Regions from separate parts of the Pseudarthrobacter phenanthrenivorans Sphe3 genome, predicted to be linked through region 2. Evidence: riboswitches for the same ligand, from Rfam matches in the RefSeq annotation. Region 2 holds a riboswitch; the other holds the start of a gene.
The links. Region 2 has a riboswitch for glycine ahead of gcvP (aminomethyl-transferring glycine dehydrogenase). Riboswitches for the same ligand answer to the same signal wherever they lie in the genome.

Region 1 (9,238 bases), 1.5 Mb from region 2:
CGGCGGCGGACCTTCAACCCGCCCGGCAGCACCCCCTCACGCTTCAGGGACGTGGCCACACAGCCCTCCATGACGGAGTAAATATGCAGCAGGCCCGCCCGGATCTCCTCCGGGGTGCGGCTGTCCTCCTCGTTGACCCGCATCACGTCGCTGATCCCCAGACCGGTCGCCCGGCAGTGCTCCAGCAGCTCCGCGGCGGTCCGGAACGGCAGCGGGAGTTCCTTCTTGGACTCCTCCAGCTCCTGCAGCGCCGCGTCCTCTTCACCCTCCCGGACAATGAACCCGCCACCCACCGAAAAAAACGTCGCCGTATGCAGGACGTCGCCGCCGGCGTCGGACACCGTGAACGTCATCCCGTTCGTATGCCGCGGCAGAACCGTCAACGGCCGCAACACCATATCCTTCACCCCATACGGCAACGCCACCGCACCGGCCAGCTGCAGCATCCCGGTCTCCGCGATCGAGGCCAGCCGCTCCTCCACCTCCTCCGGCAGGATCAGCTCCGGATGGAACCCCTCCAGCCCCAGCAGGACCGCCGTCATCGTCCCATGCCCATGACCCGTCGCCGCCAACGACCCATAAAGATCCACCCGCAACGACGCCACCCCAGCCAGGGCGCCGGAAGCCTTCAACTCCTCCGCAAAAACAGCAGCAGCCCGCATCGGCCCCACAGTATGAGACGAAGAAGGCCCAATCCCGATCGAAAACAGATCAAAGACTCCAACAGCCATGTGCTTGGTTCCTATGAGGTGTACTACTGATGTGAGACACAGTTTGAAAGGATTGTGCTCATGTCTGCTCGACTTACCTATTCCGATGAGTTCAAGGCTGATGCCGTTGAGCTCGTGGTTTCATCTGGGCGTTCACCCGCCTCTGTCGCTCCGGAGCTCGGCATTTCCGTTACCGCGTTGAAACGCTGGGTGCGACTGTCCCGTGAAGGGCAAACGGAGGGCGGCGGCAAACCGGATGATCCGGTGGATCCTGCGAAATACAAGGCTTTGGAGGCACGGCTGCGCGAGCTGGAGAGGGAGAACGATTTCCTGAAAAAAGTTTCGGCGTTCTTCGCCAAAGAACAACGGTAGAGGACTTGTACCGAGTTGTTCAGGAGAAGAACGCCGACTTCCCGGTGGCCTGGATGTGCCGTCAGCTTGATCTCCCACGGGCCACGTATTACCGGTGGCTGGACGCCGCAGAAACCCCGACCGCGCTCCGTCGCCGGGAGCTGACCGATCAGGTGAAGACCGTCTTCGATTCCTCCGACGGGATCTTCGGCCACCGCATGGTCCACACCAAATTGGCCGCCGCCGGCATCGAGGTTTCAGTGGGTACCGTGGCCGGGATTATGGCCGAGAACGGGTGGGTCGCCAAGCGGATGCGCGCCTTCAAGCGCACCACCATCCCCTCAGATCCGGACAAGGTCTTCGCGGACCTCATCGGCCGGGACTTCACAGCAGAAGCACCCGGAACGCGCCTGGTCGGAGACATCACCTACCTGCGCACTGACGAGGGATGGCTCTACCTGGCCACCGTCATCGACCTGTGCACCCGCATGGTCGTCGGCTGGGCTATGGCTGAACACATGCGCGCTTCGCTGGTCACCGGGGCCCTGACGATGGCCAGAGACCGCGGCCATTTGAGTCCCAACGCGATTTTCCACAGTGATCATGGAACGCAGTACACGTCACGCGAAATGGGCGCCTGGTGCGCCGGGAATAACATCCGCCAATCCATGGGCGCCACCGGGGTGTGCTGGGATAATGCCGTGGCGGAATCGCTGTTCTCATCGCTGAAAAACGAGTTTTACCATCACCACAGCTTCACCACCCGCCAGGACGCCAGACTGGCCACTATGCGCTACATCGAAGTGTTCTACAACCGCTGGCGGCCTCACACCAACAACGAAGGCCTGCCGCCGGCGACGGCTATGGCCAACTTCACAACCAGAAACCAACAGCTTCCCGCTGCTGCCTGACCGAAAAGAAACTACGCGACTGTCTCACATCCTTGACACACCTCACTAACTAGAAAGTTCGTGGCGGGGTTGGGTGCGCCTGGCCGAATTCCTCCGCGTGCCCGGGCCCACGCCGTTCGGGTTCCCTGGCCGAGCTTGCGAGGCGAGGGGAACGGCGGGGAGCACGCTTCCGGAATCCGCTCACCCACCGACGTCATCTCACCTTTGATGCAAGCGGCGGACTGTTGAACCGGAAACCGTTAGTAGCGCGGCCCCTGTGGGACCGGTATCCGGAAGCGTGCGTCTAAGGGAGCGTCACGTCCGCTCAGCGGGCGTCTTCGCGACCGAGCACGCGGAGGATGCCAGTCCCACCGGGCCCAAAGGTGACCACGGGGAGGCACCTTACCTGGAGCGTATATAGAACGGCAGGTCGACGACCTCGAACGGCTCTGCCTTGCCTCGCAAGTCGATATCCAGGGTGGTGCCAATTGCGGTGAACGCGACGTCGACGTAAGCCATCGCGATCGGGTATCCGAGGGTGGGCGAGGGCTGGCCGGAGGTCACTTCGCCCACGACGTTGCCGTCCTTGAGGACAGGGTAGTGGCTGCGGCCCGCGCGGCGGCCCAGTCCTTTGAGCCCTACGAGGCGGCGTCCGGAGGTGGTGCCTGCCCCGGCTTCCTTCTTAGCCGCCAAAGCTGCCTTCCCCACGAAGTCGCCTTCCTTGGAGAGTGCGACGACGGGTCCCAGGCCTGCGGAGAACGGGTCTCCGTGCAGGGAGAGTTCGTTTCCGTACAGGGGCATGCCGGCCTCGAGACGGAGGGAATCGCGGGAAGCCAGGCCCGCCGGTGTCAGCTCCCCCTCTTCGGCAATGGCAAGAAGGGCCTGCCAAAGCGCCGCCGCATCGCTATTGCCCACGAAGATCTCAAACCCGTCCTCGCCGGTGTAGCCCGTGCGCGCCAGCAGCAGGTCCTGCCCTGCGCCGCCCACGAGCAACGGAACCTCCACGGCGGCGTAGTACTTCAACTCCGTTACCAGCGGGTGCTGGGCGGCCGGTACCAGGCGGAGCAGCAGTTCCTGCGCCCTGGGACCCTGGACGGCGATCAGCGAGGTCGCCGCCGAGGCGTCAACCACCTGCACGTCGAAGCCCGCGGCCCGCTCAGCCAAGGCGGCGGCAACCACCGCCGCGTTGCCCGCGTTGGGAACCACCAGGAAAACGTCATTGCCGTCTTCAGCAGCGGGCCGGCGATAGGTGATGAGGTCGTCGATGATCCCGCCGTCCTCATTGCAGATCAGTGAGTACTTCGCTTTGCCCACCGCCATCGCGGAGATCTTTCCCACCAGCGCATAGTCCAGGAAGGCGGCGGCGTCCGGCCCGGTGACCCAGACTTCGCCCATATGGGAGAGGTCGAACAGGCCGGCGGCGTTACGGACGGCGTGGTGCTCGGCCAGCTCAGACTTGTACTTCAGGGGCATCTGCCAGCCGCCAAAGTCGGTGAAGGACGCTCCCAGTTTCTTGTGCTCGTCGTAGAGGGCGGTGTACTTCTCAGTCATGGGAAGTCCTTAGTTTTCGAACTCGGAAAGCGGCGGGCAGGAGCAGATCAGGTTGCGGTCCCCTGCGGCACCGTCGATGCGGCCCACCGGCGGGAAGTACTTGTCCTGCTTGAGGGACTTCACCGGGAACACAGCCTGTTCACGCGGGTAAGCGCGGTCCCAGTCGCTGCTGATGGCGGCCGCCGCGGTGTGCGGGGCATTGCGCAGCGGGCTGTCCGTCACGGTGAAATCACCCGCAGCAACCTGGTCGATTTCCGCACGGATGGAGATCATGGCCTCAATAAAGCGGTCCATCTCGCCCAGGTCCTCGGATTCGGTGGGCTCCACCATCAGGGTGCCCGCAACCGGGAACGCCAGGGTGGGGGCGTGGAAGCCGTAATCGATGAGGCGCTTGGCCACATCCTCTGCGGTGACACCGGTGCGGGCGGTGAGCTCGCGCAGGTCCAGGATGCACTCGTGCGCCACGAGCCCGCCCTCGCCGGTGTAGAGCACGGGGAAGAAGTCGTTCAAACGGGCGGCGATGTAGTTGGCTGCCAGCAGGGCCGACTTGGTGGCATCCGTCAGCCCCTGCCCGCCCATCAGCTTCACGTAGGCCCAGGAGATGGGCAGGACGCCGGCGGAACCGTACTTGGAGGCGGAGATGGGGACGTCGTTGCCTTCGGTCCACGTGGCCGCATTGCCCGGCATGAACGGTGCCAGGTGCGCCTTCGCAGCAACGGGCCCGACGCCGGGTCCGCCGCCGCCGTGCGGGATGCAGAACGTCTTATGCAGGTTCAGGTGCGAGACGTCGCCGCCGAACTGGCCGGGCTGTGCCAGGCCCACGAGGGCGTTCAGGTTTGCCCCGTCGATGTAGACCTGGCCGCCGGCGGCATGGACGGCGTCGCAGACCTCGCGGACGTCGGCGTCGTACACCCCGTGGGTGGAGGGGTAGGTGATCATGATGCAGGACAGCGCGTCCTTATTGGCCTCGATCTTGGCGTAAAGGTCTGCATGGTCGATGGTCCCGTCGGCAGCGGTGGCCACAACAACCACTTTCATGCCCGCCAGGACAGCGGAGGCGGCGTTGGTGCCGTGGGCCGAGGCCGGAATGAGGCAGACGTTCCGCTGCGCCTCACCGCGGGAGTGGTGGTAGCCACGGATTGCCAGCAGCCCGGCGAGCTCGCCCTGGGAGCCGGCGTTGGGCTGGATGGACACCTGGTCGTACCCGGTGATCTCGGTCAGCTGCGCTTCCAGGTCCGCGATCAGTTCACGCCAGCCCTCGGTCTGGGAGTCCGGCGCGAACGGGTGGATGGAGGCGAACTCCGGCCAGGAGATGGCTTCCATCTCGGCGGTGGCATTGAGCTTCATGGTGCAGGAACCGAGCGGAATCATGGTCCGGTCCAGCGCGAGGTCGCGGTCGCTGAGCTTGCGGATGTAGCGCAACAGCTGCGTTTCGGAGCGGTGCGTGTTGAACACAGGGTGCTGCAGGAAATCAGAGGAACGTTCGACGGCGGCGTCCAGGCCCAAGGCAGCGTCGCCATCTGCCGTGGACGAGACGCCAAAGGCGGCCAGGACGGCGTCGACGATTGCCGCCGTCGTGGTTTCATCCGTGGAGAAGCCCACCGTGTCAGCGTCGATGCTGCGCAGGTTGATGCCCTGCGCCTCCGCTGCGGCGATGATACCCGCAGCCTTTCCCGGGACGAACACGGTGACCGTGTCGAAGAAACTGGTGTGCCGCACCTCGAAGCCGGCGGCTTTGAGGGAGGCAGCCAGGGTCTTGGCGTGGACGTGGGCGGACCGGGCGATCGCCGCCAGGCCCTCCGGACCGTGGTACACCGCGTACATCGAGGCCACGATGGCCAGCAGCGCCTGGGCCGTGCAGATGTTGGACGTGGCCTTCTCCCGGCGGATGTGCTGCTCGCGGGTCTGGAGGGCCAGGCGGTAGGCCGGAACTCCCGCCGAATCCTTGGAGACGCCCACCAGGCGGCCGGGCATGGAGCGTTCCAGCCCCTTTTGCACGGCCATGTAGGCGGCGTGCGGGCCGCCGTAGAACAGCGGGACGCCGAAGCGCTGCGCCGAGCCGACGGCGATGTCCGCGCCCTGCTCGCCCGGCGGGGTGATGAGGGTGAGGGCCAGCAGGTCCGCGGCGACTGTCACCAGGGCGCCGCGCTCCTTGGCGGCAGCGATGACGGCGGACTGGTCCCAGACCCGGCCCGAGGCGCCGGGCTGCTGGAGGACGATGCCGTTGATGGCGCCGTCGGGCAGGCCGGCCGTCAGGTCCGCGACCTCAACCTCGAAGCCAAGCGCCTCGGCGCGGCCTTTTACGACGGCGATGGTCTGCGGCAGGCAGTCGGCGTCCAGGACAGTCTTGCCGTCGCGGGCGTCCTTGTTCTTGTTGGCCCGGCGCATCATCAGCACGGCTTCGGCAACGGCGGTGGCTTCGTCCAGCAGGGATGCGTTGGCGATGGGCAGGCCCACCAGGTCCTGGACCATGGTCTGGAAGTTCAGCAGTGCCTCGAGCCGGCCCTGCGAGATTTCGGGCTGGTACGGGGTGTACGCGGTGTACCAGGCCGGTCCCTCAAGGATGTTGCGGCGGATCACCGGCGGGGTCACGGTGTCGTAGTAGCCCTGGCCAATCATCTGGACGGCGGTCTTGTTCTTGGCGGCGAGCCTGCGGAGTTCTGCGAGCGCCTCCACCTCGCTCAGGGCGCCCGCCAGTTCCAGTACGGATTCCTGGCGGATGTCCTCGGGGACGGCGGTATCAACCAGCGCGTCCACGGTGTCGTAGCCAACGGCCTTGAGCATGGTCTCGACGTCGGCCTGGCGGCGGGTGCCGATGTGCCGGTCAACGAAGGTGGCGGCGGCGGTAGCAGTTGCCGGTGAGGCGGCCGGGGTAACAGTCACGAGGAGCTCCATAACTCAGGCGGCGCAGGGTACGCCACATCGATTCGGGTCCTCCCCGCTCTGTAGGTGAACCTGAGAGTTTCCGCGTTGCCGGCTTCCGCCGGCCCCGCTTGCACCGTCGGTGAGCGTTCCGGCCCGCGGCTCCGAGACCGGATGCGCGTGGGCCCTGTGCTGCTTTCCAGAGGTGCCTCGCCGCGGCGGTACGTGGGCCTGTGAGATTCCTGGGGAGGTATTGCTCCTACGGCGCCTGCTTGTACCTGAAGGCAGGACTCTCCCGCCGCAGATCAAAGGCTATTCAGTTGGTTCTTGTGCGGCGGCCGGTCAGGGCCCGCACGAAGCTAATTCTCCTATGCGGCAGGCAGCGGGGCAAATGGTCCTCAGCCCCGCAACCGCTCCACGGCCGCGAGGAGTTCTTCCACCTCACCCTGCCTGCCGGCGGCATTTCCAGCCGGTCCACTTTCCCACATGGCATTGAAATAGAGCCCGTCCCCCATGTACAGCACCGCCTTGGCCATCGCCGGTCCGACATCCTTGCCGATCAGGTCCAGCCACTGCTGCTGGATGGCTGCAAAACGTCGGCGGGCCTCCTCATGGGCCACCTCGGCCAGGCGGGTGGCAGCTACGAAGGAGCGGTCCAAGGGGGTATCTGCCCACAGCGACGAGCGGATGAAGTAGGCGGCAGCCCCTTCGGGGGCGGACGCCATCGCGGCAAGGTCCTCCCCCGCCAGGCGGTCAAGGCGTTCGAGGGTGGCGGCAATGAGGGCTTCCTTGTTGGGGAAGTGGTACAGGAGGCCCCCTTTGGAAACCCCGGCGCGCTTTGCCACCGCCTCCAGCGTCGCCGCGCGCTCCCCCACGTCGATCAGGAGTTCTTCAAAGGCATCGAGGACGGCATCCCGCGCGACAGGTTTTCTGGCCATAGGTCCCATCATCCAATGGTGGAAGACAATTTCTTAACTGTACCGTCCAGACGGTACAGTTATTGCATGACTGGCGATTCCCAACAAAACCCCACGCCCTTCGCCGGCAGTGCCGTTGACGTCCGCGAGGGGGCGATGGAGAAAAGCGCCTGGCGGGACTGGCTGGCGCTGGCGCTGCTCATGTTTCCCGTGCTGCTGGTGGCCGTGGACAACACCGCCCTGACTTTTGCGCTGCCGGCCATCGCCCACGCACTGGATGCTTCCGGTGTTGAGCTGCTCTGGATCGTGGATGCCTACCCCCTGGTACTGGCCGGGCTCCTTGTAGCAATGGGAACCCTGGGCGACAGGATCGGACGGCGGCGGCTGCTGATCATCGGCAGCGTCGGTTTCGCGGCGGTATCAGCCGCCACAGCCTTTGCCCCCACCGCCTTGTGGCTCATTGCCGGCCGCGCTGCCCTGGGCTTCTTCGGCGCCATGCTGATGCCCTCAACCCTGTCCCTGATCCGCAACATCTTCCCGGACCCCAACCGCCGGCGGCTGGCTGTCGCCATCTGGGCCGCCGGATTCTCGGGCGGCGCCGCCCTGGGTCCAATCTTCGGCGGATGGCTTGTGGAGCAGTTCTGGTGGGGAGCGGTACTCCTGGTGGCCGTACCCATCATGCTGCCGCTCCTGGCGCTCGGCCCGGCCTTTATCCCCGAATCAAAGGACCCTGAACCGGGCAGGGTGGATGCGCCAAGCATCCTGCTCTCCCTGCTCACCATGGTCCCGGTGGTGTTCGGGATCAAGGAGTTCGCCACGGAGGGCCCGGGTCCGCTGGCCCTGGGATGCCTGGCTTTCGGCCTGGCCATGGGCAGCACCTTTGTCCGCCGACAAAAAGGGCTGCGAAGTCCGCTGCTGGACATGTCCCTGTTCCGGAACAGGGTGTTCAGCATGGCCATTGCCGCCAACGTCCTGGCGTTGTTTTCCTTCAACGGGTTCATCCTCTTCCTGGCCCAGCACCTCCAGCTCATCGAGGGGATGTCCCCCTCGGCTGCGGGAATGGCGATGATCCCTGCCCTGGTGGCCACAGTGGTGGCGGGCCTGGCTGTGGTGCCGGTGGTCAAGAAAGTCCGCCCCGGCTTTGTAGTGGCATCCGGACTGGCCCTCAGTGCCGCCGGCTACAGCCTGGTGGCTTTTGGCAGCAGCACTGGCGGCTCTCCGCTCCTGCTGACCGCACTCCTGGTCCTGGCACTGGGCGTGGGAACGGCCGAGACCACCTCCAACGACCTCATCCTGGGCAGCGCACCGCCGGAGAAGTCGGGGGCGGCAGCGGCCATTTCCGAGACGGGCTATGAAGTGGGCGCCCTGCTGGGAGCCGCCGTACTGGGCTCCATCCTGACCGCCTCCTACCAGCAGAACCTGCGGCTGCCGGAGGACCTCGCCGAAACCGCCTCGAACCAGGGCATCCTGCACGCCGGGGAGACGCTCGCCGGGGCCATTGAACTGGCCGCCGGACTGCCCGGCCCCCTGGCGGAGGCGGTCCGGGAGGCAGCTGGAACGGCCTTCGATTCGGGCGTCCACATCACGGCGGCGATTGGGCTGGTCCTGATGGCGGCGGCGGCAGGACTGGCCGCCGTCGTCCTCCGGAAAGTGCCCAAGGCAGCCAGCTGAGAATGCCCGCCCAATGGTCGCCGCGGACAGCAAAAGGCGCCCGCCGCGGAGCCTTACTCCGGGGCGGGCGCCTGGCAGGCTGCTTCCCTTGCGGGCCTGCTACTTCGAGTCAGGCGCAGTGACGCTGGCCGTGGGTTTCATGGTCTCGGCGTTGACCATCCAGGCGAACTGCTCCAGCTTGGCGATGAACTCGTGCAGCAGGTCAGCGGTGGTGGGATCCTCTTCGTCCACTTCATCATGGACTTTGCGCATGGTTCCAACAGCAGCTTCAAGGGCTGCAACGATC
Region 2 (9,238 bases):
GCAGCCCGCATCGGCCCCACAGTATGAGAAGAAGAAGGCCCAATCCCGATCGAAAACAGATCAAAAACGCCGACTGCCATGGTGTGTTCCTAACTGGACGGAGAAGGTGAGATAGCGCGGCCCCACCGGGCCAAAGGGTGGCCAGACGATCAGGACAGAGGTGCGACGCCCGGGTACAGCGGGTGTGCTTTGGCAAGTCCCTCGACGCGGTGACGCAGCCCGGAAAGGTCCGCATCGGCGTCGGCCGTCAATGCCTCGGCGATGATGTCCGCAACCTCGCGGAAGGCAGCCTCACCAAACCCGCGCGTGGCGAGCGCCGGCGTGCCAATCCGCAAACCCGAGGTGACCATCGGCGGGCGCGGGTCGAAGGGGACGGCGTTGCGGTTGACGGTGATGTCGATGGCCGCGAGCCGGTCCTCGGCCTGCTGCCCGTCGAGCTCGCAGTTGCGCAGATCGACGAGGACCAGGTGCACGTCGGTGCCGCCGGAGACAACGCTGATGCCCTTGGCGGTGACGTCCGGCTGGACCAGGCGCTCGGCCAGGATCCGGGCGCCGGCCAGGACGCGCTCCTGCCGCTCGCGGAACTCCTCGGACGCGGCGATCTTGAACGCCACGGCCTTGCCCGCGATGACGTGCTCCAGCGGGCCGCCCTGCTGGCCGGGGAACACAGCCGAGTTGATCTTCTTGGCGATGTCGGCGTCGTTGGTCAGGATGATGCCGCCGCGCGGACCGGCGAGGGTCTTGTGCGTGGTGGACGTGGTGACATGCGCGTGCGGGACCGGCGACGGGTGCAGCCCCGCGGCCACCAGGCCGGCGAAGTGCGCCATGTCCACCATCAGGTAGGCGCCCACGGAGTCGGCGATGCGGCGGAACTCGGCGAAGTCCAGCTGCCGGGCGTAGGCGGACCAGCCGGCCACGATCAGCGCCGGCTTCGTCTCCTGGGCCAGGCGCTCCACCTCGGCCATGTCCACCGTGTGCGTGTCCTCGCGGACGCCGTAAGGGACCACGTTGTAGAGCTTGCCGGAGAAGTTGATCTTCATGCCGTGCGTGAGGTGGCCGCCGTGGGCCAGGTTCAGGCCCATGATGGTGTCGCCCGGCTTGATCAGCGCATGCATCACCGAGGCGTTCGCCTGAGCGCCGGAGTGCGGCTGGACGTTGGCGAACCCGGCGCCGAAGAGGGCCTTGATCCTGTCGATGGCGAGCTGTTCGATGACGTCCACGTGCTCGCAGCCACCGTAGTAGCGCTTGCCCGGGTAGCCTTCGGCGTACTTGTTGGTCAGCACCGAGCCCTGCGCCTGCATCACGGCGACGGCGGTGTGGTTCTCGGAGGCGATCATCTCCAGGCCGTCACGCTGGCGGGTGAGTTCGTCGTCGATCTTCGCGGCGATCTCCGGGTCCAGCGCGGCGAGGTTGGCGTCCAGCGACGGCGACACCACCTGTTCGAAGGCGGTCACGTCTGCCGGGGCGGTCACAGTTCGCCGCCGTTGGCTGAGGCGTACTCTTCAGCGGACATCAGCGGGCCTTCTTCGGTCACGGCCACTTTGAAGAGCCAGCCCGCGCCGTAGGGATCGTTGTTGATCAGGGCGGGATCGGAGACCACTTCGTCATTGATTTCCACTACTTCGCCGGTGACGGGAGCGTAGAGGTCGGAGACGGACTTGGTGGACTCCACCTCGCCGCAGGTCTCCCCCGCGGTCACCGTGGAACCGACCTCGGGCAGGTCCACGTAGACGATGTCGCCCAGGGCTTCGGCAGCGACGGCGGAGATGCCGATGTTGGCGGGGCCGGATCCGTCAGCAGCAACCCATTCGTGCTCGGCGGAGTACTTGAGTTCAGCAACAACTTTTGCCATGTGTAATTCCTTAGGTTCGTGTGTGAAAAGTGAGAGAGCGTCAGCCCAAAAGGCGCATCAAGTGAGAGAGCGTCTGGAGAAAACGCGCATCAAGTGAGAGAGCGTTACTTCTGGCGCTTGTAGAACGGGAGGGCCACTACTTCGAAGGGTTCGGCCTTGCCGCGGAGGTCGATGTCCAAGGCGGTGCCGGGTTCGGAGTGTTCGACGTCGACATAGGCCAGTGCGATCGGGTAACCGAGGGTGGGGCTTGGCTGGCCGGAGGTCACCTCACCCACGACGTTGCCGTCCTTGAGCACCGGGTAGTGGCTGCGGCCGGCGCGGCGGCCCAGTCCCTTGAGGCCCACGAGCTTGCGGCCGGAGGTGGAACCGGCACCAAGCTCCTTGAGCTCCGCCAGTGCCGCCTTGCCCATGAAGTCCGACTCCTTCTTGAGCGAGACAACCGGGCCGAGGCCAGCGGCAAAGGGGTTGCCTTCACGGGAGAGTTCGTTTCCGTAGAGCGGCATGCCGGCTTCGAGGCGGAGCGAGTCGCGGCAGGCAAGGCCGGCGGGGATGAGCCCGTGACCGGAACCGGCTTCGAGGAGTGCCTCCCACAGTCCGGCGGCGTCCTCGTTGGGGATGTAGATCTCAAAGCCGTCCTCGCCGGTGTAGCCGGTGCGGGCCAGCAGCAGTTCCTGGCCGTTGATCTCCACCTCAACCGCGGCGTAGTACTTCAGCTCGGTCACCAGTGGATGCTGTTCGGCCGGAACCAGGGTCAGCAGGACGGCCTCGGCGTTAGGGCCCTGCACGGCGATGAGGGAGGTCTCGGCGGAGGCATCCTGGACCCGGACATCGAAGTTGGCGGCACGCTCAGCCAACGCCGCTGCAACAACGGCGGCATTGCCGGCGTTGGGGACCACCAGGTACTTGTCTTCGCTACGGCGGTAGGAGATCAGGTCGTCGATGATGCCGCCGTCTTCCTGGCAGATCAGCGAGTACTTGGCCTTGCCCACGGCCACGGCGGACAGCTTGCCCGCCAGGGCGTAGTCCAGGAAGGCGCCGGCGTCGGGGCCGGTGACCCAGACTTCGCCCATGTGGGAGAGGTCGAACAGGCCGGCGGCGTTGCGGACGGCGTGGTGCTCGGCAAGCTCGGAGCTGTACTTCAGGGGCATCTGCCAGCCGCCGAAGTCGGTGAAGGAGGCGCCGGCAATCTTGTGCTGCTCGTAGAGCGCGGTGTAGTTCTCGGTCATCGGAAAGTCCTTAGTTCTCAAATTCGGAAAGCGGAGGGCAGGAGCACACCAGGTTGCGGTCCCCTGCGGCGCCATCGATACGGCCTACCGGCGGGAAGTACTTATCCTGGCGGAGCGAGGCCACGGGGAAGGCGGCCTGCTCGCGCGGGTAGGTCCGGTCCCAATCAGAAGAGACGACGGCGGCCGCTGTGTGGGGTGCGTTGCGCAGCGGGGACTTCTCCACAGTGAAATCGCCCGCAGCCACCTGGTCGATTTCCTTGCGGATGGTGATCATCGCTTCGATGAAGCGGTCGATCTCCGCAAGGTCCTCGGATTCGGTGGGCTCCACCATCAGGGTGCCGGCCACCGGGAAGGACAGGGTGGGGGCGTGGAAGCCGAAGTCGATAAGGCGCTTGGCCACGTCCTCGGCGGTAACACCGGTGCGGGCGGTGAGCTCGCGCAGGTCCAGGATGCACTCGTGTGCCACCAGGCCGGTCTCGCCGGTGTACAGCACGGGGAAGTGCTCGTCCAGCCGTGCAGCCACGTAATTGGCCGCCAGCAGCGCGGACTTGGTGGCCTCGGTCAGGCCCTGGCCGCCCATCAGCTTCACGTAGGCCCAGGAAATCGGCAGCACACCGGCGGAGCCGAAGCGGGACGCGGAGATCGCAACGCCGTGGCCGGCTTCGTGGGCAGCCTTGTTGGCATCGCCCGGCATGAACGGTGCCAGGTGCGCCTTGGCAGCGACGGGCCCGACGCCGGGTCCCCCACCGCCGTGCGGGATGCAGAAGGTCTTGTGCAGGTTCAGGTGCGAGACGTCGCCGCCGAACTTGCCCGGCTGTGCCAGCCCGACCAACGCGTTGAGGTTGGCGCCGTCAACGTAGACCTGGCCGCCTGCGGCGTGGATGGCGTCGCACACTTCGCGGACGTCCGAGTCGTAGACGCCGTGGGTGGACGGGTAGGTGATCATGATGGCCGAGAGGACGTCCTTGTGGGCCTCGATCTTGGCCTCCAGGTCCGCGTGGTCGATCGTGCCGTCGGCAGCGGTGGCAACCACCACAACCTTCATCCCCGCGAGGACGGCGGAGGCGGCGTTGGTGCCGTGGGCCGAGGCCGGGATGAGGCAGACGTTGCGCTGTGCCTCGCCGCGGGAGTGGTGGTAGCCGCGGATGGCCAGCAGGCCCGCGAGTTCGCCCTGTGAGCCGGCGTTGGGCTGGATGGACACCTGGTCGTATCCGGTGATTTCGGCGAGGTCTGCTTCGAGCCCGGCAATGAGTTCACGCCAGCCGGTGGTCTGGGAATCCGGGGCGAACGGGTGGATGGAGGCGAACTCGGGCCAGGAGATGGCCTCCATCTCGGCGGTCGCATTCAGCTTCATGGTGCACGAGCCCAGCGGGATCATGGTGCGGTCCAGTGCCAGGTCCCGGTCGGAGAGGCGGCGGATGTAGCGGAGCAGCTGGGTCTCGGAGCGGTGCGTGTTGAACACCGGGTGCTGCAGGTAGGAGGAGGTGCGCAGCACGGACTCGGGCAGCTCAAAGCCCTCGCCGGACGCAACCGGACCGGCGCCGAAGGCGACCGCCACCGCGGAGAGGACCTCCGGCGTCGTGGTTTCATCGACGGACACGCCAACTGTGTCCGCGTCGACGAGGCGCAGGTTGATGCCGCGGGCTTCGGCGGCGGTGATCACCTTTGCAGCCTTGCCAGGCACGCGCACGGTGAGCGTGTCGAAGAAGCTGTCGGAGACCAGTTCGCGGCCGGCCACCTTCAGCGTGCTGGCGAGGGCTCGGGCGTTGTTGTGGACGGTTTCGGCGATCGCCTTGAGGCCGTCCGGGCCGTGGTAGACGGCGTAGAAGGAGGAGACGATGGCCAGCAGGGCCTGCGCGGTGCAGATGTTGGACGTGGCCTTCTCGCGGCGGATGTGCTGCTCGCGGGTCTGGAGGGCCAGGCGGTAGGCGGGGACACCGGCGTCGTCCTTGGACACGCCGACGATGCGGCCGGGGAGGGTGCGCTCCATGCCCTGGCGGACGGCCATGTAGGCAGCGTGCGGGCCGCCGAAGAACAGCGGGACGCCGAAGCGCTGGGTGGAGCCGACGGCGATGTCCGCGCCCTGCTCGCCCGGCGGGGTGATGAGGGTGAGGGCCAGGAGGTCGGCGGCGACGGTGACCAGGGCACCGCGGTCCTTGGCCTCGGCGATGACGGCGGACTGGTCCCAGACGCGGCCGGAAACGCCGGGCTGCTGCAGGACGAGGCCGTTGATGTCGCCGTCGGGCAGGCCGGCCGTGAGGTCGGCAATTTCCACCTCGAAGCCGAGGGCCTCGGCGCGGCCCAGCACGATGGCGATGGTCTGCGGGAGCAGGTCGGCGTCCAGGACGGTCTTGCCGTCCTTCGCGGTTTTGGACTTGTTGGCACGACGCATCAGGAGCACGGCTTCGGCGACGGCGGTGGCTTCGTCCAGCAGGGACGCGTTGGCCACGGGAAGCGCGGTGAGGTCCTGGACCATGGTCTGGAAGTTGAGCAGCGCCTCAAGCCGGCCCTGGGAAATTTCCGGCTGGTAGGGCGTGTACGCGGTGTACCAGGCGGGGGCTTCGAAGATGTTCCGGCGGATCACCGGCGGGGTAACGGTGTCGTAGTAGCCCTGCCCGATCATCTGCACGGCCATCTTGTTCTTGCCGGCGAGCTTGCGGAGCTCGGCGAGGACCTGGACTTCGCTGAGGGCGCTCTCGAGGGTGAGGGGCTTGTCCTGGCGGATTGAGTCCGGTACGGCGCTGTCCACGAGGCCGTCAAGGGTGTCGTAGCCGACGGCCTTGAGCATGGTGTCGATGTCGGACTGGCGGCGCGCGCCGATATGGCGGTCTGCGAAGGTGGTTGGGGACGAGTGAACCGTCATGAGAGGAACTCCATAATTCAGGTGGCGTAGGGTGCCACTTTGATTCGGGTTCCTCCCCGCTCTGTATGGGACCTGAGAGTTTTGTAGTGCCCTGCTGTTCAGCGGGACGCCACTTGCACCGTCGGTGAGCCCGGTTGCCCGGACTGCTTTCCAGAGTTGCCTTGCCGCGGCGGTACGTGGGCCTGAGAGATTCCTGGGGAGGATTTGCTCCTACGGCGCCTGCAGAACGTACCGGCAGGACTCTCCCGCCGCAGATCATAAGCGTGTGCCACTGGTCGGTGACACGGCTCACACCTTACCGGATCGCGGGGCTGGATGCAAAATTGTGTCCCCACAGGCACGGCGGCGGCATCCTTCCCGTGCAAGACAGGCCCAGCCCACCGGGTTTAGGCTGGGCGGATGTTGACCATCGGCAGCACAGTCCTCGGCGTCAACGACGTCGCCCGCGCAACCGCTTTTTGGCACGCCGCCCTCGGTTACGTCCCGCAGGAGCCCGGCGACGAAACCTGGGTGATCCTTGTGCCGGCTTCCGGCCCTGGAGCGCAGTTGGCCCTCATGCTGAGCGAGACGCCGATCCAGGAGCACCCCCGGGTCCACCTGGACCTGTACGCGGACGATCAGGACGCCGAGGTGGAACGGCTGGTTTCGCTCGGCGCCCAGCGCGTCGACTGGGAGCTGTACCCGGAAGACCCTGACTTTGTGGTCCTCGCCGACCCCGACGGCAACCGGTTTTGCGTCATCGACAAGAGTCCGCGGTAGCACCGCGGGGTTGCATCGCCAGCCGCCGCGACGGACTCAATCTCCTGACTGCATGTGCAAAAGCCAAGCCACAGAGCAGTAATCCGGCCGCGGTTGTCCAAGCAGCGTTGTTCGCCTCAGTGCCGGCCTTGCCCTCCGATGCGGCTTCTGCTGTAACGCCGACAGGGGCTGTCGCGGAAGCACTCAAGGGTGATGGAGCAGAGGCCGCCAGCGCTGCTGGCAGCGGTGTTTCTGAAGGTGCAGTTTCGGCGTCCACAGTGACATCGGCCGCGACAGCCACCGGTGGAATCGCTTCCGGCTCAACCACAGGCACTTCCCCGTCCGCTGTGCGGGCGTCCGGTGAGTATTGGGCAGAACTGGATTCGGGCTGAAGCGAGCGGGCATCAGCCCGCACGGGAACCGACGCATCATCCGCACCGGGAGTGACAGCGGAAGCAGAAACAGGAGCTTCAACGGCGGTTACGGCGGTGGCAGGTGATTCATTGGCAGCTACCGTGGCTTCAACGGTTGACGGAACAGAAGTTGCCGTTCCCTGCAACCCACAATGCGTGCCCACTCCGGCCCATGCATCACCAAGTTGCAGGTTCGAGCAGGAGGGAAGAGGAGGAGTGGGAGGGGGTACAAACAGCAACCTGTTAGGAGTCGCACCCTTATTGGCGCTGACCGCACCGATCGTGGCGTTATTGATCATGGTCTGATGAAGTTCTGCCGGAGACAGCGAACGATTACGGGAAAGCAGGATTGCAGCTGCACCGGAAACGTGCGGAGCAGCCATTGAGGTGCCATCCAAGGTGTTGTCACCGGTAGGAGAGCTATTCCACGCTGACCTGACGGACACCCCGGGTGCCTGGATATCAACGCAGGAACCGTAGTTGGACCATGACGCTTGGGCATCATTGACGTTTGTTGCTGCGACGGTAATGGCAGATGGAACTTTGGCGGGGGAGGTAAGGCAGGCATCCTGGCCGGAGTTTCCTGCTGCCGCTATTACTGTTATCCCGTCGTTTATGGCGCTTTGAACCGCCGTGTCAAAGGAGGCATTGGTAAAACCGCCGACGCTTAGGTTCATGACGGCCGGTTGACCGGCGACATGGTGCGATATTGCCCAGTCAATACCCGCCATGACGGTGGACGACCAGCCGCTCCCGTCGCACTCAAGGGTTCGGACAGGAATGATGTTCGCTTTCTTGGCAACGCCGTATGTTGTTCCGGCGGCCGTTCCGGCGACGTGGGTTCCGTGACCGTTGCAGTCATTAACTCCATGGCCGTCATTGATTGCGTTCCAGCTCGCAGGGACCCGGCCGGAAAACTCTGAATGGGACATGAGCAGTCCGGTATCAACGACGTAGACATTCACGCCGGCCCCTTCAGAATCGAAGCTGTACTGCCCGTCCCGTCCGGATCGTTGATCCACCCGGTCTAGCCCCCAGATGGAAGTGGAACCGGCTATCGAACCACGGCTGTCGAGTTCCACGGACGCTACATCTGCCGATTCTTTCAGCGACTCCATTTCCTTAGGTGTCGCTACAACTACTGAAGCCTTCATTGCATGGGAAAGCGTCGCTTTTACTTCTATCCCGTTTTGTTCCAGGGACTTGGACTCCACTTCCGCGTTCACGTTGTTGCCGTACTTAACGATGTATCGGCTCTCTCCTTGAGGCAGAGGAGGCGAGTACGAGGGAGACGCGGGGGAAAGACTAAGGTCAGCATGAGCCACAGCGGGGGTCAGGAAGAGAGCCATTGATCCAGCACAAACGGCGCTAATAGCAAAAAGGGCATGGCGCAAAAGCTTCTTCATGCATTCGCTTTCCGTTCAGAGCTCTTCGCGTGACGGCCAACATAAGGATCAGGAGCGAAGAGCGGAGCTGGTTGACAATTTCCCTGCCGCGTTACCGGCCGGGCGTAGCAGATGATCCGGACCTTCTGGAGCCTTGCCAGGGTAAGCTTCGCATGGAGCCGGACAGTCTGCTTTTTAAGACAACTGTAAGCGCGGATTTCGCAACGAAAACGGCCTTTGGTTCAGGATGTAGATTCCTACGGAAATCCTGCGCTTTTCATGCGATAAGCCTTGCCTGGTGCTGATCAGCCAGCCAATCCGGAGCCGCAGCGACCGGACGGTTAGTGGACCGCAAAACAAAGCGAACGACGGCGGGAGGCTCCCGCCGTCGTCCGCTTCCGTTTAGGGAACAAGCCCTGCGTTGGCGCCGTTGACATACCTACGAGCATGCCGCCGCCAGCCGGCGCCCAACAGAACGGAACCACATGGTCAGGGCTATCTGGAACGGAAAAGTCATCGCCGAATCCACGGACACCGTGGTGGTGGAGGGCAACCACTACTTCCCGCGCGACGCCGTCAACGCCGGCTACCTCAGGGACAGCGACATGTATTCAGTCTGCCCGTGGAAGGGCAGGGCCAGCTACCACACGCTGGAAGTGGACGGAAAGCTCAACGTGGATGCCGCCTGGTTCTACCCCGAGCCCAAGCCGCGCGCCCGGCAGATCGAGGACCGCATCGCCTTTTGGCGCGGCGTGACAATC

Region 1: linked by a shared signal. The riboswitch ahead of gcvP (aminomethyl-transferring glycine dehydrogenase) and the one ahead of gcvP (aminomethyl-transferring glycine dehydrogenase) in region 2 are both predicted to bind glycine.

The regions. Positions count from the first base shown of each region.
Region 1 covers NC_015145.1:833,652-842,889, reverse strand. The annotation lists gene ASPHE3_RS03970 (L-serine ammonia-lyase) at 1-731, opposite strand, end outside; gene ASPHE3_RS03965 (transposase) at 792-1,082, shown strand; gene ASPHE3_RS03960 (IS3 family transposase) at 1,088-1,972, shown strand; gene gcvT (glycine cleavage system aminomethyltransferase GcvT) at 2,354-3,502, opposite strand; gene gcvP (aminomethyl-transferring glycine dehydrogenase) at 3,512-6,397, opposite strand; glycine riboswitch at 6,574-6,672, opposite strand; gene ASPHE3_RS03945 (TetR/AcrR family transcriptional regulator) at 6,763-7,302, opposite strand; gene ASPHE3_RS03940 (MFS transporter) at 7,438-8,952, shown strand; gene ASPHE3_RS03935 (Dps family protein) at 9,052-9,238, opposite strand, start outside.
Region 2 covers NC_015145.1:3,628,465-3,637,702, forward strand. The annotation lists gene ASPHE3_RS16915 (L-serine ammonia-lyase) at 1-80, opposite strand, end outside; gene glyA (serine hydroxymethyltransferase) at 150-1,472, opposite strand; gene gcvH (glycine cleavage system protein GcvH) at 1,469-1,852, opposite strand; gene gcvT (glycine cleavage system aminomethyltransferase GcvT) at 1,957-3,078, opposite strand; gene gcvP (aminomethyl-transferring glycine dehydrogenase) at 3,089-5,941, opposite strand; glycine riboswitch at 5,993-6,100, opposite strand; glycine riboswitch at 6,102-6,199, opposite strand; gene ASPHE3_RS16940 (VOC family protein) at 6,341-6,700, shown strand; gene ASPHE3_RS21605 (S8 family peptidase) at 6,678-8,318, opposite strand; gene ASPHE3_RS16945 (DUF427 domain-containing protein) at 8,963-9,238, shown strand, end outside.